DNA from 3 places in the Maricaulis maris genome. Region 2 is predicted to be linked to each of the others. Evidence: predicted binding sites of a transcription regulator. Region 2 holds the regulator's gene; each other region holds the start of a gene.
The links. Region 2 encodes LexA, which represses DNA repair genes until DNA is damaged. Its sites were predicted from a motif close to ATGTTCCNCTTGTGTTCC; they were not measured.
Positions count from the first base shown of each region.

Region 1: the regulator LexA is predicted to act here: its motif matches at 2,242-2,259, upstream of AAA969_RS14730 (YifB family Mg chelatase-like AAA ATPase).
Region 3: the regulator LexA is predicted to act here: its motif matches at 3,006-3,023, upstream of AAA969_RS07725 (ROK family protein).

Region 1 is NZ_AP027270.1:3,070,955-3,077,400, reverse strand. It holds gene AAA969_RS14735 (ATP-binding protein) at 1-294, opposite strand, end outside; gene AAA969_RS14730 (YifB family Mg chelatase-like AAA ATPase) at 557-2,092, opposite strand; gene gshB (glutathione synthase) at 2,299-3,246, opposite strand; gene AAA969_RS14720 (BON domain-containing protein) at 3,246-3,938, opposite strand; gene AAA969_RS14715 (YraN family protein) at 4,045-4,428, opposite strand; gene rsmI (16S rRNA (cytidine(1402)-2'-O)-methyltransferase) at 4,425-5,327, opposite strand; gene AAA969_RS14705 (penicillin-binding protein activator) at 5,326-6,446, shown strand, end outside.
Region 2 is NZ_AP027270.1:1,513,407-1,519,852, forward strand. It holds gene trpE (anthranilate synthase component I) at 1-792, shown strand, start outside; gene AAA969_RS07100 (divergent polysaccharide deacetylase family protein) at 757-1,854, opposite strand; gene AAA969_RS07105 (anthranilate synthase component II) at 1,953-2,543, shown strand; gene trpD (anthranilate phosphoribosyltransferase) at 2,852-3,871, shown strand; gene trpC (indole-3-glycerol phosphate synthase TrpC) at 3,875-4,681, shown strand; gene lexA (transcriptional repressor LexA) at 4,778-5,476, shown strand; gene AAA969_RS07125 (ComEC/Rec2 family competence protein) at 6,006-6,446, opposite strand, start outside.
Region 3 is NZ_AP027270.1:1,659,381-1,665,826, forward strand. It holds gene AAA969_RS07705 (MFS transporter) at 1-807, shown strand, start outside; gene rpmG (50S ribosomal protein L33) at 916-1,083, shown strand; gene AAA969_RS07715 (PleD family two-component system response regulator) at 1,133-2,497, opposite strand; gene AAA969_RS07720 (response regulator) at 2,510-2,875, opposite strand; gene AAA969_RS07725 (ROK family protein) at 3,068-3,988, shown strand; gene AAA969_RS07730 (DNA polymerase IV) at 3,985-5,274, shown strand; gene AAA969_RS07735 (alpha/beta hydrolase family protein) at 5,234-6,112, opposite strand; gene AAA969_RS07740 (RidA family protein) at 6,217-6,446, shown strand, end outside.

The DNA of each region.
Region 1 (6,446 bases), 1.6 Mb from region 2:
CCCGCCGGCACCGCGAACCAGGATCAACTCTCCCGCGGCATCAAGCGCGGTGAGGAGCAGGGTGTCGAGGCCGGAGGAGAACGGGTTGGGCGGGGGCGGGACATCTGACGCTTCGTCAGGCGATGGCCCGTCGGGCAGGCGCGTTGCGGAAGCCGGAGCCTTGCTTTGCGCCCCCGCAACAGGCGCGCTGGAAGCCGGGCGCGAGTGATCGGAAGCGCACACCGGTGCGTCGCGCACGAACACGAGGTCCGGCACCTTGCCCGCAGTGCGGCGATCTCCCGGCTCTTCAGCCATGGCTCATCCTTCAGATCGATCCAGTTTTGAACTAACAGATTTGGGTTAATGAAGCGTCGTTGGGCCGCCCGCCTCTTTGCCCACGGCTCGGTCCGCGGCTCTGGCCGCGGCTCCGGCCGCGTCGGCTTAAGCGCCTGCGTTTGCGATGGAGTCGGCGTCTGCATTGGAGCGGTGTCCGGGACAACGCTCGAGCCGGACGCCGGACCCCGCGCCGATCCAGCGAGGAGGGCCTCGTCTGAGCGGCGCCTGCGCAAGCCGGATTTCAGCGAACTGCTTTTCGCGACACCGGATCGATCGGCGTGGCGGCCCGAAGGCCCCGACGACAAGACAAGGCTTCGGCGATATGGATGCGGCGGACCGCGTCCTGTCCATCAAGGTCGGCAATGGTGCGGGCCACACGCAAGATGCGGTGATAAGACCGGGCCGTCAGCGATTGCTGCAACGCCGCCTCCTGGAGCAGGGCTTCCCCGGCGCGGTCCGGCGCGGCCACATGGTCGAGATGATCCGTCGGCAAATGGGCATTCAGACTACCGCGCTCGATCTGGGCATCCCGGGCCTTGGCCACGCGCCCGGCCGCCTCCGCTGTGCCCTCGACCGGCGCCGGCAAGGCGAGGTCGGCCGGCGTGACCGGTGGTACCTGGATTTGCAGATCGATCCGATCCAGCATCGGCCCCGATATCCGGGCCTGATAATCCGTCGCGCAGCGCGCGCCACGGCGGCATGTCGCGCCTTCGCCATTCCCGCCACCACAGCGACAGGGATTCATCGCGGCCACCAGCTGGAACCGAGCCGGGTAAGCGATGTGGGCATTGGCCCGCGCGACGGTTATCGAGCCGGTTTCCAGCGGTTGACGCAGACTGTCGAGCACCTGCGGATGGAATTCAGGCAGTTCGTCCAGAAAAAGAACGCCGTGATGGGCCAGAGACGCCTCGCCCGGTCGGGCCCGACTACCGCCGCCGACCATGGCCGCCATTGAGGCCGAGTGATGAGGCGCACGAAAGGGCCGGTTGCGGGTCAGGCGACCGCGTTCGAGCAGCCCGGCGACCGAGTGAATCATCGAGACATCGAGGAGTTCCGGCGCCGTCAGCGGCGGCAGCAGGCCGGGCAAACGCTCGGCCAGCATCGACTTGCCGGAACCTGGCGGACCCACCATAAGCAGGTTGTGATGTCCGGCGGCCGCGATTTCCAGCGCCCGCTTGGCACTTTCCTGCCCCTTGACCTGGCGCAGGTCGGTATCGGGTCCGGCCTCGACCAGCTCGCCGGGCGCAGGGCGGTCCAGCACCTGACTCCCTTTGAAATGATTGATCAACTGGATCAACGTGGCCGGCGCCAGGATGGCGAGATCACCCCCGGCCCATGCCGCTTCAGGCCCACTGGCTTCCGGACAGATCAGCGCGCGACCTGCGGCATGGGCTGCCACAGCGGCCGGCAGGGCACCCGGTGCGGCCCGGATGCGGGCATCCGCGCCCAATTCCCCGAAGGCCAGATAGTCCTCGGCCACGTCCTTCGGCAAGATATCCAGCTCGGCCAGAACCCCAATTGCGATGGGCAGATCGAAATGGGCCCCTTCCTTGGGTTGGTCGGCGGGGGCGAGGTTCACAATCAGGCGCTTTGACGGCAGGGACAGCCCCAGAGCCGAGAAGGCGGCCCGGACCCGCTCGCGGCTTTCGGCGACAGCCTTGTCGGCCAACCCGACAATGGAAAAAATCGGCTGCGACCCCCCTGCAACCTGAACCTGTACATCCACGAGGCGAGCTTCTGCTCCATGGAAGGCGACCGAAGCTGTTCTCGCTGCCACAATCATTCTCCCGACATACCGGGAAATTAATTCACAGACTTTCGCCTGTATCGCGCCCGGCCGCCAGATGTGACCAACCCTCACCCCAATCCTTAAGACACCGGTAACCTTCCGGCATCATTGGGTTTTCCACAGGCTCGTTCACATCCAGATCAAAACAGGAACAAACCATGTACAAGAAAGGGGTGCACGTCAAGCGTGTCTTTTTATTCGCCGATGCGGCGGGCCACGGCATCCCAGAATGCCGCACAGGCATCGACGCCCGAGAACCGCTTTAACTCCTGGACGCCGGTCGGTGAGGTGACATTGATTTCGGTCAGACGGTCGCCGATCACATCAATCCCGACCAGCACCAGATCGCGCTCGACCAGCACGGGCCGGATCGCGTCACAAATGCGAATATCGCTATCGGTCAGATCGGACGGCTCGGCCACACCGCCCACATGCATGTTGGACCGCGTCTGGCCGGTTTGCGGAACCCGGTTGATCGCACCGACCGGCTCGCCATCAATGATGAGGATCCGCTTGTCGCCGGCCGTGACCGCCGGCAGGAAAGCCTGGGCAATGACCGGCTCCCGGGACTGGGCGAAGAAGGTTTCCAGCAGGGCCGAAAAATTGCCGTCACCGGGCTTGAGACGAAACACGCCGGCGCCGCCATTGCCGTAGAGCGGCTTGATGATGATGTCCTCGTGACGGTCCCGGAATCCGGTCAGCGCCACCAGGTCACGCGTGATCAGCGTGGGCGGAATGATATCCGGGTAGAGCAGCGGCAGGATTTTTTCCGGGCTTGAGCGGACCCAGAAGGGATCGTTAAGCACGAGTGTTTTGCCCTTCAGCATTTCCAGCAGATGGGCCGCAGTCTGATAGGCCATGTCGAACGGTGGGTCCTGACGCATCAGGACAACGTCGATGTCGGTCGCCAGGTCGAGCACGCGCTCCTCGCCGAGCTCGGCGTGTTCGCCCTGGACATGCCGAACCCTGACCGGTCTCGCGCGCGCAAGAATGCGGCCTTCCTGCCAGGCCAGCTGGTCCGGATGATAGACAAACAACTCGGCGCCGCGCGCCTGCGCCTCTTCCATCAGGGCGAAGGTTGTGTCGGCATCAACATTCACCGTCTCGATCGGGTCCATCTGGACCGCAACGCGCCATGTCATCATCGTGTCTCCGGTCCACCCAGCAATTGCGGACCGGAGTTAGGGGACCCGCTGCCGGAATCAACCCCGGGATTGGCCTCGCCCGCACACGCTTCTGCCCGTCGCTCACCGCGAGCCGGGAGATTGGTCGGAACGCCGGAGATACGCACATAGGAGACGACATCCCAGACGCCCTCGACCAGGCTGGCATGCGCGCTGGCGCGTTCGAGTTCACCGCGATTGCGCGCGACGCCGAGCAGATAGACGCGTCCATTGTGCGTTTCGACGTTGAAATTGATGGATCGCACGGCGCGGTCAGAAATCAGGCGACCATTTACCCGGGCCGTGATTTCGGCGTCGCGGGTCCGGTCGCGAAATCCGGGATCGCCTCCGATCTCGATTTCGTTGGCAACATTGCGGACGGCGACGGACGACCAGGCGAGGCATTCCGCCATCAGCCGATCATCCTCCCGCGGAACCCGGCCCGTCAGCAAGGCGATCCCTTCGGTGACCTCGACGTCGACACCATTCATCGCAAAGCCTTCGGAGCGCAGCATCGCCGACTTGATCGAGACGGAGGCATTGGTGTCGTCAAGCTGACGACCGATGGAGCGTTCCTCCTGCACCGAGCCGACCGTATTGCAGGCCGCGGGTATCAGTGCGGCGCAGCTGACCAGCAATGCCGTTGAGAGAGAGGAAAGACGGTCGGCCATGCTCGATACTCCTGTCGAATCGCCCGGGCCCCAGCTTAGGCATTTGCAGCGGTGCTACCATGACAAGTCGCGGCCCATCGGCCAAGCCGGAACGATCATCCGGCAATCAGAGCAGGTCGCGCGCACGGTCGCCGGGGATCCACGCGGCACGACGGTGCTGCGGCCAGCGCCCCGGGACCACCAGAACCAGGTCATAGCGCAAGTGCAGGTCGTGCAGGGCGGGTCGCGAGGCCCGCCAGATCGACGCAGCCCGGGTAATCCGGCCACGTTGACGCGGACCGATGGAGTCGAGCGCCCCCTCGATGGTCGACCTCGCCTTGACCTCGATGAAAACCAGGTACTCCCCGCGCCGCGCGACCAGGTCAATCTCTCCGGCGGCCGTTCGGGCCCGATGGTCGAGCACGCGATAACCCTTCAGGGTTAGCCAGGCGATGGCCAGCCACTCGGCCCAGCGACCGCGGGCCTCGGCCTGCCGCCGCGCCCGGGTCACGGCGCCTTGTCTCCGCCTTTCAGGGAAAGCGCGCGAGCGTAGACATCGCGGCGTGGCCAGCCGGACGCCTCGGCGACGTGGCTGGCGGCTTCCTTGACCCGCATGTCCTCGAGCGCTGCCCGCAGGGCTGCATCGATCCGTCCGACATCCCAGTCGTCAGCGGCGGGCGGCCCGACCACAATCACCACCTCGCCCCGCGGCGGGCCGGCCTCGGCATAGTGCGCAGCCAGTTCCGCCAGGGAGCCGCGGCGAGCCTCCTCGTGCATCTTGGTCAGCTCGCGGCAAACCGCGGCAGAACGGTCCCCGAGTATCTTGTGCAGGCTGGCCATCATCGCCGGCAGGCGAGAGACGCCTTCATAGAAAACGAGACTCCCCGGAATATGGCGGAAGGGCTCGAGCCAGGCCTCTCGCGGGCCGGTTTTCTGCGGCGGAAAGCCGGCAAAGGTGAAGCAGTCGGTTGGCAGGCCGGCGATGGCGAGGGCTGCCAGCACAGCCGAGGCGCCAGGTATGGCGATCACAGGAATATCGGCGGCGATGGCATCGCGGGCCAGCTTGTAACCCGGGTCCGACACCAGCGGGGTCCCGGCATCGGAGACCAGGGCAACCCGGGCGCCTGCGGCGAGGTCGGCCAGAATGCCGGGCCGGACGCGCTCGCCATTGTGATCATGATAGGCCGTCAATTCGACCTTCAGGCCGTAAGCATCCAGAAGGCGGCGGGTGACCCTCGTATCCTCCGCAAGGACGCGATCGGCCTGGGCGAGAACGTCGAGCGCGCGCAAGGTAATGTCCCGCAGATTGCCGATAGGGGTGGAAACCAGATAAAGGCCCGGCCCGAGTGCTTGCCCCTTGCGGCCGTGGCGGATAGCTTCGGCTAGAATTTCCCGGGATGTTTCCGTCATGCTTTCAGTCTTCTATTCACGCATTGCTCCGTCGATCGACACATTGGCACAAAGCCGGGCGCTGCGCTGCCTCGCTGTCATCTCGCTGGTCGGGACGCTGGCCGCCTGTGGAACAACCGCGCCGCCGCCCAGCCTGCCCGTTGTCACGCCGCCGGAGCCGGTGATTGAAACGCCGGTGGTCGAGACACCCGAGCCGGTCGAAGAGCTGGTCGCGACAGGCCTGGTTCCGCCCCACATGGCAGATCGCGAGCTGGCGCGGGTTGCCATTTTGCTGCCCTTCTCGGCCGACAATTCAAGTGCTCGCTCGGAAGCCTTGCGGCTTCTGCACTCGGCCGAGCTGGCGCTGTTCGAGCGCGGCAGCGGCAACCTCCTGATGATCCCGAAGGACACGCAAGGCACGCCGCAGGGCGCCCGTGACGCGGCTCAGGCCGCAGTCGAGGATGGTGCAGACATCATCATCGGCCCGCTCTTCGGACCTGCCGTCACGGCCGCCAGCCAGGTCGCCCGCCAGGCCGGAATCCCGATCATTGCCTTCACAACCGATACGACGGTGGCTGGCGATGGCGTCTATCTGATGAGCTTCCCGCCCGAAATCGAAGTGGCCCGGATCGTCGAATATGCAACCCGCCAGGGCGTCGAGCGCTTTGCCTATCTGGGACCGCAGAACCGCTACGGCATGGCTGTGTACTCGGCCCTTCAGGACAATGCCGCCCTCACCGGCGGCTCGGTCGCCGCCGAAAGCTTCTACACCGGCGACGTGGAAGCCATGGCCCGCGCCTCGGCGCGCCTCGCCGAGGGTGTTTTCGAGCCCCTGACGCCCGAAGAGGCCGACGAACTGCGCCGCGAGACCTGGGTCCCGGATCCTGAAGCGCCATTCCAGGCGGTCATCCTGCCTGAGGGCGGCACACGCCTGCGGGCACTTGGACCGTTGCTGATTTCCCAGGCTGTCGATCCGCTGGTCGTACGCTTCCTCGGCACCGGCCTGTGGAACGATCCCGACCTGCTGCGCGAGCCCGCCCTTCTGGGTGGCTGGTTCGCCGGCCCCGACCTTGATGCCCGGACGGCCTTCGAAACCGCCTATCGGGCGAGCTATGGCAATGACCCGTCCCGCATTGCCAG
Region 2 (6,446 bases):
GCGGCGGTCGACAAGGCGCGCGACTATATCCGCGCCGGCGATGCCTTCCAGGTCGTGCCGAGCCAGCGTTTTTCGGCGGATTATCCGGCCGACCCGTTCTGGCTTTATCGTTCGCTGCGTCGCCTCAATCCCTCACCCTTCCTCTTCTTCTTCCGCTTTGACGGGTTTGAAGTGGTCGGTTCGAGCCCGGAAATCCTGGTCCGGCTGCGCGGCGATGTCGTCACCATCCGCCCGATCGCCGGGACCCGACCGCGCGGCCGGACACCGGCCGAGGACGATGCCCTGGAAGCCAATCTCCTGGCCGATCCCAAGGAGCGCTCGGAGCATCTGATGCTGCTTGATCTCGGCCGCAATGATGTCGGCCGCATCGCCAAGCCCGGCTCGGTCCGGATCACGGCGCGCGAGATCGTGGAACGCTACAGCCACGTCATGCATATCGTGTCGAATGTGGAAGGCGACCTCGCCGAGGGCGAGGATGTCGTCTCGGCCCTGTTTGCCGGCTTCCCGGCCGGCACTGTCTCGGGCGCACCGAAAGTCCGGGCCATGCAGATCATTGACGAGCTGGAACCCCATCGTCGCGGCGTCTACGCCGGAGCTGTCGGCTATTTCAGTGCCGATGGCGGCATGGATACCGCGATCGCGCTGCGCACGGCGGTGTTCAAGGATGGCCGCATGTATGTCCAGGCTGGTGCCGGTGTCGTGCTCGACAGTGATCCCGAGTCGGAACGCGTCGAGACGGTCAACAAGGCGGAAGCGCTATTCCGCGCCGCGATTGACAGCCTCGATCACTGAGGCCTGAATCCCTGAAGCTTGGCCCCCTGAAGCCTGGATCGCTGATGCCTGAAGCCCCGGCTCGCTGGCGAGGACGGCGTCCGACAGCGTGGTGGTGGTGACGAAATCGATACCCTGTGCCGCCGGGCTGGCCAGCCAGGTCTCGAGCGTTTCCAGCGTCAGCGCATGTGGGTGACCGATCACGACCGCGTACCCGTCCTGCCCGGCGAGATCTACCGCTTCGGCCAGCCGCGCCTCGATCGAGCCCGCGTCGAGATCATGATCGAGAAAGATGTCCCGCTCCAGCGCGCGCAGGCCCAGGCCCGCCGCCACGGCCCGACCGCGGCTCTCCGCCGTGGTCAGACTATCAAGGAAAAGCGGATTGTCATGACTGATCGCCGACAGCGCCACCCGCAGGGCGCGTGGATCGGTCGTGAACCGGCTGCCCATGTGATTGTTCAGACCGATCGCCCCCGGCACACGGGCCATGGCCCAGCGCATCCGGGCCTGGAGGTCGGCATCGCTGAGACCGATCCGCAGGGCATTCGGTCCCGGATCAGCCAGACCGACCGGTTCCATCGGCATGTGAAGCATCACGTCGTGCCCGCTCATCCGCGCCAGGGCGGCCAGCTCGGCCGAGGCGTCGGCATAGGGCAGAATGGCCACGGTCAGCGCAACAGGCAGGGCAAGGACACGCTCGGCGGCAGCGATGTCGAGCCCGACATCATCGATCACGATTGCGATCCGGGGCCGCCGGGGCGCCGGGGCCGGACGGTCCGCCGGAGCGATGACAACCGGGCTCATATTTGATGCGGCGACATCAATCGGCGCTGCAAGGGCATCGGCGACGGCGCTCACCGGGACCGGATCCAGCGAATCAAGATTGCGGGCGCGGGTGACTCGAACGCCCTGATGCTGCCCGGAACTGTCTGCCGATGCCATCGCCGGCGCTGGAAAACCGCCCTTGCTTGCCACTGAAAACACAATCGCACCAAGGAGATAGGCCGCAGCCGCCAACGCACCGGCAAAGGCCGGGATCGCGGAATGTCGCGCCTTCAGGGGAGCTGCGCTGCGTCGGGTCATGGCACCAGTGCGCGCGAAGGCGGTTAATCAGGCGTTAATGCGCTGGCGGGATTGGCGAAACCGCCCCCACTGACTAGGTTTGAGCAAGGGAGAGCGCCATGCTGCTGATCATCGACAACTACGACAGTTTCACCTTCAACCTGGTCCACTACTTCCAGGAATTGGGGGCCACGACCCGGGTGATCCGCAATGATGCGATGAGCGCCGCCGACGCCCTCGCCCTGAAGCCGAGTGGCATCGTGCTGTCGCCGGGCCCGTGCGATCCGGACCGGGCCGGTATCTGCCTCGACCTGATCGCCACCGCACCGGATGACATGCCGATCCTCGGGGTTTGCCTCGGTCACCAGTCGATCGGCCAGGTGTTCGGGGGAGAGGTGATCTCGGCCAAGGCCATCATGCATGGCAAGACCAGCCCGGTAGAGCATGACGGGACCGGTCTCTTCGCCGGCCTGCCCAGCCCCTTCACGGCGACCCGCTATCACTCGCTCGCGGTCCGTCCCGAAAGCGTGCCGGATGTGCTGCGGGTGACAGCGCACACCGCCGATGGCGAGATCATGGGCCTGTGCCATCGCCAGCGCCCGGTTCACGGGGTGCAGTTTCACCCCGAGTCGATTGCCTCGGAACACGGCCACGACCTGCTCCGCAATTTCCTCGATCTGACCGGCCTGCCCCGCGCCGCCGCAGCCTGATCCGGCCCAGGCAGCGGCGCCTGACCGCAAACACCGCGAGCGAGCGTTGAACCGGCGGCAGGCACGCGCTAAATCGTGCGGGTTCGCTTTGTTCAACCCGGTGACAGGTATGCCGTCTTGCTCCGCCACAGACCCGCTTTGCCCGGCCCAAGGTGCCGGCGCGAGGGCTGTGCCGGATCCGGCGCGCGTTCGATACCCTTGGCCGCCAACCTTCGGCGGGTCGGTCCATCGATGGCGCAAAACATCCTGCCCCTGACCGGCGCATGACCTGGTGTCGTGCTTGATCTTACTCAGCGAAACGACTGACAATGCAAAACATTTCCCTCTGCCTGACCGCCTTTGCGCGCGGCGAATTTCCGGCTGATACGGCCATCGCCGGCGCTTTTGACGAGCTGATGTCCGGCGATGTCGCGGACGCCGCCATCGGCGGATTCCTGATCGGTCTCGCGGCGCTTGGCGAGCGCCCGAGCGATATCGCATCCGGCGCCCGGGCCCTGCGCAGCCGCATGACCCGGATCAACGCGCCCGAGGGTGCGATCGATACGTGCGGCACCGGCGGCGACGGCAAGGGCGCGTGGAATATCTCAACCACCGCCGCCATCATTGCCGCCGGCGCCGGCGCCATTGTCGCCAAGCACGGCAATCGGGCGGCATCGTCCGAATCCGGCTCGTCGGACGTGCTGGGCCAGCTCGGGGTCAAGCTCGACTGTGCACCGGCCCTGGTCGAGCGCTCGCTGAACGAGGCCCGGGTCGGCTTTCTCTACGCCCCCGCCCATCACGCAGCCGTTCGCCATGTCGGTTCGGCGCGCCAGGCGCTCAAGGTCCGCACCGTGTTCAACCTGCTCGGGCCGCTGTCCAATCCGGCTGGGGTGAAACGGCAATTGCTCGGCGTCTATGACAGGCGCTGGCTGGTCCCGATGGCGACTGCGCTGCGCGATCTCGGCTGCGAGCGCGCGCTGGTGATATGCGGTCAGGACGGCATGGACGAGCTGACCACCACAACCGGGTCCGACATCGCCGAGCTGCGCGATGGCGAGATCCGCGAATACAGTTTCCATCCCGAAGAGGCCGGCCTGCCTGTCGTTTCCGATGAGGCCCTGCAGGGCGGTACGCCGCAGGAAAATGCGGCGGCGATCCGGGCCCTGCTCGATGGCGAGACCGGCGCCTTCCGTGACATCGCGGTGCTCAATGCCGGCGGCGCCCTGATGCTCGCCGGTCTGGCCGAGACCATTGCGGCGGGGGCTGTCCTGGCGGCTGCCGCCATTGATGATGGCCGCGCCAGTGCCGCACTCGACCGCATGGTCGCCATTTCCAACGGGGAGGCCTGAGCCATGGCCGCAACACCGGATACGCTGGCCCGCATCGGCGCCTACAAGCGCGATCATATCGACGCCTGCAAGACCGCCCGCCCCTATGACGAGATCGCAGCGGCGGCGCGCGATGCGGCGCCGGTTCGCGGCTTCCAGGCCGCCCTCGCCAGTGCACCCGAGGGCCTCGGCCTGATCGCCGAGATCAAGAAGGCGAGCCCGTCAAAGGGCCTCATCCGCGCCGATTTCGACCCGCCTGCCCTGGCCCGCGCCTATGAGGCCGGCGGCGCGACCTGCCTGTCCGTGCTCACCGACGGGCCGAGCTTCCAGGGCGCTGACGCCTTCCTGACGGCGGCACGGGCCGCGGTCTCCCTGCCCGCCCTGCGCAAGGACTTCATGTATGACCGCTACCAGGTCGCGGAGGCCCGGATGCTGGGCGCCGACGCCATCCTGGTGATCATGGCGGCGATCGATGACGACACCGCCCGCGCCCTGATCGACGAAGCCGCCAAATGGTCACTCGATGTTCTGGTCGAGGTCCATGACGCACCGGAAATGGAGCGCGCGCTGGCCCTCGACGCCCCGCTTCTCGGCGTCAACAACCGCAATCTGCGGACCTTCCAGACCTCGCTGGACACATTCGATACCCTGGCCCCGATGGTGGCTTCCGACCGGCTGCTGGTCGCCGAGAGCGGGATTGCCAGCCATGCCGACGCCGTGCGTCTCAAGGCGGCGGGCGCACGGGCCCTGCTGGTCGGCGAAAGCCTGATGCGGCAGAGCGACGTGACAGCGGCCACGCGGGCGCTCCTCGGTCGCGCCGGAAGCGCTTGACGCCTCTTCGGAACACTTATAGAACATGACCTCCTATTCCTGATTTGTTCCCGCGGGTGTCAGCCTGAATCCGGGAATGCGAACAAGGGGGTCACCTTGCTGACGCGCAAACAGAACGAGCTTTTGCTCTTCATCCATGGTCGCATCAAGGAAACCGGGGTTTCGCCCTCGTTTGACGAGATGAAGGCCGCCCTGCAGCTGGCCTCCAAGTCGGGCGTTCACCGTCTCATCACCGCCCTGGAGGAGCGCGGCTTCATCCGCCGCCTCGCCCACCGGGCCCGCGCGCTGGAAGTTCTCAAACTGCCGGAGTCAGCGGCGGTCGCCGAAGCGCCATCCGTCCCCAAGGGCAATCTCGGCCCGAATGTCGTGCGCGGCAATTTCGCCAAGCCGGAACCGACCGACAGCGATGGCACCATTGATGTGCCGATGCTCGGCCGGATCGCTGCCGGCGTCCCCATCGCCGCCATCCAGCACGAGACCGACCGCTTCGCCTTCCCGGCCGGCATGGTCGGTGCGGGCGAGCATTTCGCGCTTGAGGTCAAGGGTGATTCGATGATCGAAGCCGGCATCATGGATGGCGACACGGTCCTCATCCAGCGCTGCCAGTCGGCCGAAAACGGCACCATTGTCGTCGCCCTCGTCGATGACGAGGAAGCCACGCTGAAGCGGCTGCGCAAGAAGGGCGGCTCGATTGCCCTCGAAGCCGCCAATCCGGACTACGAAACCCGCATCTTCGGACCGGATCGCGTCAAGGTTCAGGGCCGTCTGGTCGGACTGATCCGCAAGTATCACTAGCCGATCGACGGGCGATTGATTTGCCTCTGGCGCCGGCCGGGTGTGAGCCAATCGAGCTGACCGAGCGTGACGTGGCGTGTGGCAGTTCTGTCTGGCACGCGGGTCCGCCGAGCCATTCAATTCGCTGCAAGGGTGTCGCTGTCACCGCGCCCCGGCGTCGCGATGTCGTGCCAGGTTTTGATCCAGGTTTTGATCCAGGTTTTTGATACCGTGCGTCGGCCTTTCGATGCGGCGCTGGATCCTGTGATCCAGCGCGAGGGTCTGCAGCTCGTGTGATCGTCCCGGGCATTCGTCCCATGTCCTGCGGGTCGTCTCATGGCCCTGTCGTTCGTCTGATGGCCTGCAGGTCGTGTGATGCTCTGCGGTCGGTATGATGGTTTGCAGGTCGTCTGATGCGTGTTGTCCTCGATTGAGCCGGACCTTGGACGCCATGGCCTGTGCACCGCAGGTCTGGCTGCCGAGGACGGAGCCTGGCCCAGGTCGCACATCGGCGCGGCGGCTGGCGGCACCTGAATTGCCCTCACGCCTGTCAGAGCGGGCGCCAGGGTCGCTCCTGCCCTTCGGGGCGTGCACTGCGGATCGAGCGGATGTGTCCCTTCGATATCCGGATCAGCTGGCTTCCGGTCCGATCGAGACGATCCGGATCGAAGACCACGGCCTCGCAGCGCGCCTCGATCCAGCCGGGGATGTCGACATCGCTGACGATCAGGTCGGACCGCTGGCAGTCCGTTTGCCAGTCATCGAGCCTGGTCAGCCGGGTCAACCTCAGCCCGACCAGCGGCGTGCTGCAGCCCATGGCGTCGCAATTCGCAGACCAGCGTGTCGGCGCAGGTCCGCCCTCACCGCGCGCCTCCAGAAAGACCCGTGCCGCAAAGCGCGAGCGGCGGCGATCGCTGACAACCCAGCCCGAACCCGCTTCCATGGCCCCGCCGGTCTCGGAGTCCTGAATGGCGGATGTCTCGCGAGCCAG
Region 3 (6,446 bases), 150 kb from region 2:
GTCTTCGTAGTTTCGGAAACCTGGATCAACCAGATCGCCACCCCCCTGAGGCGCGCCACCATCCTCGGAATCTACGGCACCGTCCTGTCGGGCGGATTCGGAATCGGTGCCTTCCTGTTCGGACAGCTCGGCACAGGCGGCAATGCCGGCTTTTATGCCGGAGGCCTGATCTTCCTGATCGGCGCGATCCCGATCATCCTGCTGCAGGGCCCCGCAGCCCAGGCGCCCGGCAAGGACGAAGCGTCGCCGCGCGCCATCTGGGGCGCCGCAAGCCTTGCACCGGCTGCGATCGGCGCGGCGCTGGCCTTCGGGGCGCTGGAAACCGTTCTCTTCTCCCTGGCCCCGGTCTATGGCGACCGGCTCGCGCTCACCGATGGCGGCATCTCCCTGATCGCCATGGCCGCGGCAGCCGGCGCCCTGACGTTCCAGATCCCGCTGGGCTGGATTGCCGACCGGACCGACCGCCGCGACGCGTTGAAATGGATCGCCACGATCGCGGCCGTTACGCCCCTCGCCATCTGGGCCGTCGGTGACTTCCTCCCGGGCATGATGATGCTGTTCTTCATCCAGGCCGGTGTGGCCAGTGGACTCTATACGGTCGGCCTCGCCCTGGTTGGCGAGCGATTTTCCGGCGGGGCGATCGCGGCGGCCAATGCGGCCTTTATCTTTGCCTACGGAACCGGCTCCCTGATCGGCCCACCAGCGTCGGGAACCGCGATGGATGTGGTCGGACCGCACGGGCTGATGATCGTCATGTCCGTGATCGCGGCGATCTATGCAGCGCTGGTCTGGAAACGTGCATCATAAACAGCCGGGGGCAGTTGACAGCGGCGCTGCCGTGCGTATGTTCGCGCGCTCTCGCGTCGGCATGGGGCCGAATGCGCGCACACTCAAAGCACCAGGACATTTAGAGCCATGGCGAAGCCGACAACCATCAAAATCCGCCTGAACTCCACGGCTGGTACGGGTTACTTCTACGTCACGAAGAAGAATGCGCGCACCATGACCGAGAAGCTCGTGCTGAAGAAGTACGACCCGGTCGCCCGCAAGCACGTCGATTTCAAGGAAGCGAAAATCAAGTAGGACGGTTTTCCCGTCTGAACGGTTTATTCCGCTCGACCCAAGAGTTCTGTCAGGCCGCGGCGTTGTCCGCGGCCTGAACTTGATTCCGGCCGGCATTCTTGGCGGCATAGAGCGCCTCGTCGGCCCGCCGCAGCAGCCCGTCGAGGCTCTCGCCGCGACGCGCCTGGGCCACGCCGATGCTGACGGTCACCGGAACGCGTGACCCGTCCCGCAGCGCGAAACCGGAGCCGGCGACGCTGGACCGCAAGCGCTCGGCAGCGATCTGCGCTTCGGCCATGCCAGCGCCCGGCATCACCACGACAAATTCCTCGCCACCATATCGCGCTGCCAGATCGAGGGCCCGCAAACCGGTCAGGAGGCGGGCTGCAAAATCGCGCAGGACACTGTCACCGGCCTCATGGCCATGCGTGTCATTGATCGACTTGAAGTGATCGATATCGGCCAGAAGCAGCGACACAGGCGCCCCGCCATTATTGGCGCTGTCGATCGCCTGGCGCAGGCGGGAGGAGATATAGCGACGATTGTGCAGGCCGGTCAGCGGATCCGTGACCGCCAGCTCCATTCCCTCGTCGAGATGCGAGCGCAGCCGGTCGGCATAGCGCTTGCGGCGCAGCTGGGTCCTCGACCGCGCGGCCAGCTCGCCGGCATCAACAGGACGGTGAATGATGTCGTTCACGCCCAGATCCAGCGCGCGGACCGCGTGCTGCACGTCATCGGGGCGGACAATGGCGAGGATCGGCAATTGCCGGGTCGCGGCATCCGAGCGAACACGGGCGCACAGGCGCAGCCCGTCATATTCCGCCGAGGTCAGATCAACAATCAGCAGGTCGGCCCTGTCACGGGCGGCAGCAATCGCCTCGCCCGGTTCATGCACTTCGCGAACCGTGACCCGGGCCGGCATGGCGCCCGCATAACGGGCCGTCGCGCGCGGATCAGCGCTGACAATGACCACGCGCGACGCGCTGTCGACATCATCCTGGATATCGCCGGACAAGCCCGACATGGCCGAGCTGGATTCGCGATAGCGCAACTCGTCGAGCACCGCCTTCAGGCGCAGCAGGCTGCGCACCCGGGCGAACATCGTGACGTCGTCGATCGGCTTGGTCAGGAAATCATCGGCACCGGCCTCGAGCCCGCGAATGCGGTCCTCGCGCTGATCGAGCGCGGTCACCATCACCACCGGAATATGCCGCGTCGCCGGATCATCCTTGAGCCGCGAACAGGTCTCATAGCCGTCCATGAGCGGCATCATCACGTCAAGCAGGATGAGATCGGGCTGTTCCGCCTTGGCCACCGTAATGGCCTCCTGGCCATTGGTCGCGGTGCAGACATCGAAATACTCGGCCTGAAGACGTGCCTCAAGCAGCCGGACATTGGCGGCCTGGTCATCAACGACGAGAATACGCGCACTCATCGGAGCCGTCCCCTAGTCGAGAAACTGACGAACCGTCTCGATGAAGGTCGCGACCGTGATCGGCTTGGACAGATAGGCTTCGCAACCGCCTTCGCGAATGCGTTCCTCGTCGCCTTTCATGGCGAAGGCCGTGACGGCCACGACCGGGATGGCGGACAGGCTGTCATCATCCTTGAGCCACTTGGTGACCTCAAGCCCGGACACCTCGGGAAGCTGGATATCCATGAGGATCAGGTCCGGCGTGTGTTCGCGGGCCATCTCGAGCGCCTTGAAACCGTCCTTGGTCTGCAAGGTCTCATAGCCATGAGCCTCGAGCAGATCATTGAACAGCTTCATGTTCAGCTCGTTATCTTCGACAATCAGGACCTTTTTGGGCATGACCTGCAGCATGTCGGTGACGCGCTTCCCGTTGTTTGCACGTATTTTATCGTGCTTGTTGAACCCCGCTGACACTAAACCCGACTTTCCTTAACCAACCATGAGTCAGAGGCCACTTTTCGAGCCTCATGGAACAAGATAAGAACAAAAAGGGCCAAAAAAAGTATAGCCCGAACGGCAAGGGACAACAGGATGAATCGAATTGGCATCGACCTCGGTGGCACCAAGATCGAAGCCAGGCTCTATGCGCCCGATGGCGCGGAGCGCGCCCGTCAGCGCGTACCGACGCCGCGGAGCCTTGAGGGTACGATCAACGCGATCGCGCGTCTGGTCGAGGACCTTGAAGCTGCCCACGGTGCCTCCCGCGTCGGGCTCGCACACCCCGGTTCGATCAGCCCGGTGACCGGCCTGATGCGCAACGCCAATTCGGTCTGGCTCAATGATCGTCCCCTCCGCGATGATTTGTCGGCCCGCCTCGAGCGTCCGGTCCGCAGCGCCAATGACGCCAATTGTTTTGCTCTTTCAGAAGCCCGTGACGGCGCAGGCCGGGACGGTAATGTCGTATTCGGTGTCATTCTCGGCACCGGCGTCGGCGGCGGGCTGGTGGTCGGCGGCCGGCTTGTCGAGGGCTGTCAGGGCATTGCCGGTGAATGGGGGCACAACCCCCTGCCCTGGCCACAGGCGAACGAACTCGACCCGCCGGCCTGCTGGTGCGGCAAGCGCGGCTGCCTCGAAACCTGGCTGTCTGGCCCGGGGCTGGCGGCCTGTCACGCCCGGAGCCATGGCGGTGCGCTGAGCGGAGAAGCCATCTTCGCGGCGGCAGCGGCGGGGGACAAGGCGGCGCTGGACAGCGTCGCCCGTCACAGCGACCAGCTCGCCCGCGGCCTGGCGAGTGTCATCAACATCCTCGATCCGGACATCATTGTACTGGGCGGTGGCGTGTCCAACGCCGATGGCCTGCCAGAGCGGATCATGACGGCTCTGCCGGCTTATCTCTTCTCGGATGTCTGCCGCACCCGCATCGTGCGACATCAACATGGCGATGCCTCCGGTGTGAGGGGCGCGGCCTGGCTGTGGCCGGCCGACGAGACCGAGGATCAGGACCAGGCGTGAGCGAACCGGGGTATTGCCGCGCCTGTCTGACAGCACTGCCCGAACAGGCCGATGCCTGCCCGGCCTGTGGCAGCCACCGCCTGCTGCGGCATGCCGAACTCAATACCCTGTCGATCGCCCATATCGATTGTGACGCCTTCTTCGCGGCGGTCGAGAAGCGCGACAATCCCGGGCTTGAGGACAAGCCGGTCATCATTGGTGGCCGACAACGCGGTGTGGTCTCGACCTGCTGCTATATCGCCCGGCTCTACGGGGTCCACTCGGCGATGCCGATGTTCAAGGCGTTGCAGGCCTGTCCCGATGCCCTGGTGATCAGCCCCGACCATGGCAAGTATACCGCCGAGGGTTATCGCATCCGCGACATGATGAAGGACATCACGCCCCTGGTCGAACCGCTGTCGATCGATGAAGCCTTTCTCGACCTGACCGGTACCGCCCGCCTTCATGGCGCCCCGCCTGCGCTGACCCTGCTGCGCCTGCAGCGGCGCATCGAGGACACGGTCGGGATCACCGTCTCGGTCGGCCTGTCCTTCAACAAATTTCTCGCCAAGACCGCCTCGGACCTCGACAAGCCGAACGGGTTTGCGGTGATCGGCGAAGCCGAAGCGCTCGATTTCCTGGCCCCGCGCCCCGTACGCTCGATCTATGGCGTCGGTCCGGCCTTTGCCGCCAGGCTGGAGCGCGATGGCATCCGCACCCTTTCTGATATCCGCCGGCAGGGCGACAAGCGCATGGCCGATCGCTATGGCGATATGGGTTATCACCTGTCGCGCCTGTCGCGCGGCGAGGACCGGCGCAAGGTCTCTCCGGAACGCGAACGCAAGAGCGTGTCGGCCGAGACGACCTTCAATGCCGACCATGACGACCGCGAAACACTGGAAAAACACCTCTGGCGCCTGAGTGTCCGGGTCGCTGACCAGATGAAAGCCAAGGGCGTGTCCGGCCAGGTCGTGACGCTGAAGCTCAAGACCTCGGACTTTCGCGCCCGCACCCGGCGCCGCACCCTGAACGAACCCAGCCAGCTCGCCGACTCCCTGTTCCGGGTCGGCCAGCAGCTGCTGGCGCCGGAGGTCGACGGGACCCGCTTTCGCCTGCTCGGGATCGGGTTCTCCAGCCTGCGGGATGCGGTCGGCGATGCTGGCGACCTGTTGGACCCGCAAGCGATTCGCCGGGCCACGGCCGAGCGGGCGATGGACAAGGCCCGCCAGAAATTCGGCAGTGATGCGGTGGTCAAGGGCCGCGGCCTCAGCGCGAAGCCGAAGCCGAAACCTGATCAAACCAGTTGAAGACCTGCGGCCAGAACGCGGCCGCCTGTTTCTTGAAAGCCCCGTGGTGCTCGACGCGCGTGGCACCGATCTCGGCTGGCGACAGACGGACGTGTTCGGACGGGGCATTGGGATAAAGCGTGAGCAGGTCCTCGGCAGAGCGCCGCGTACAGAGCCGGTCATCGCTGAAGCTCCAGGACCGGATCGGTGCGGTGATCGCGTCGAAATGATGGGGCTCGAGCTGATCGAGGTAATGCCCGAGATAGTCCGGTTTCGAGGCCCATTGGCGCCATTGCAGGAAGATGTCTCGGGGAAGCGCCGTACCACCCCAGAGACCACCCGCCGGGATATAACCTTTCAGGGCGAGGCAAGCGGGTCCGTACAGGAGCCAGAACAGGAGCGCCGACGGCTGGTAGCTCACTTCATGGGCGCGCCAGTAGCCGGTCCCGACCGTGATGAAGGCATGAGCCGCGACCGCTCCAGCATTGTCGGCAAAGCCGGGAAGATGTCCGCCAACCGAATGGCCGACGGCATAGAGTGGCTTGCCCGGCGCCAGCGCAGCCGCGCGGTCGAGCGCGGCGGCGTGATCGAGACGCCCCCAGTCCACGATATCCGCCTTGAACCCGCGCATGGCCCTGGGAGCCGACCCGCCGATCCCGCGATAATCATAGATCAGGCAGGCATGGCCCGCCTCGGCCCCCGTCAGGGCGAGCCGGCGATAGAGTCCCATGGGAAAGCCGGTTCCCGACGAGATCAGCACCGCTGCGCGCGGGTTGTCCGGCGCAATGATCCGGCCACACAGGACACAACCGTCGCGGGCCTCGAATCGGATCTCGTCTTCATGGATCATCGTCATCATCAACGCACCATGCCGGATGACGCGCACGTCAAGTCAAGCGCGCAGATTGCATGCGGCCGATACGCCGCTAATCTCCGCGCCAGCATCACAGACTGGAGCCTGACATGTCCGCCATCGACACCCGCCTCGCCGAGCTTGGAATCACCCTGCCGGAACCGGTTGCCCCGGTCGCCAATTACGTGCCCTTCGTGCAGAGCGGCAACCAGGTCTTCATCTCCGGCCAGGTCTCGATCGGAGCGGACGGGCTGGTCTCGGGAACGCTCGGCCGGGATATGGATATCGAGGCCGGACAGGCCGCTGCACGCCTGTGTGCCATCAACCTGATCGCCCAGCT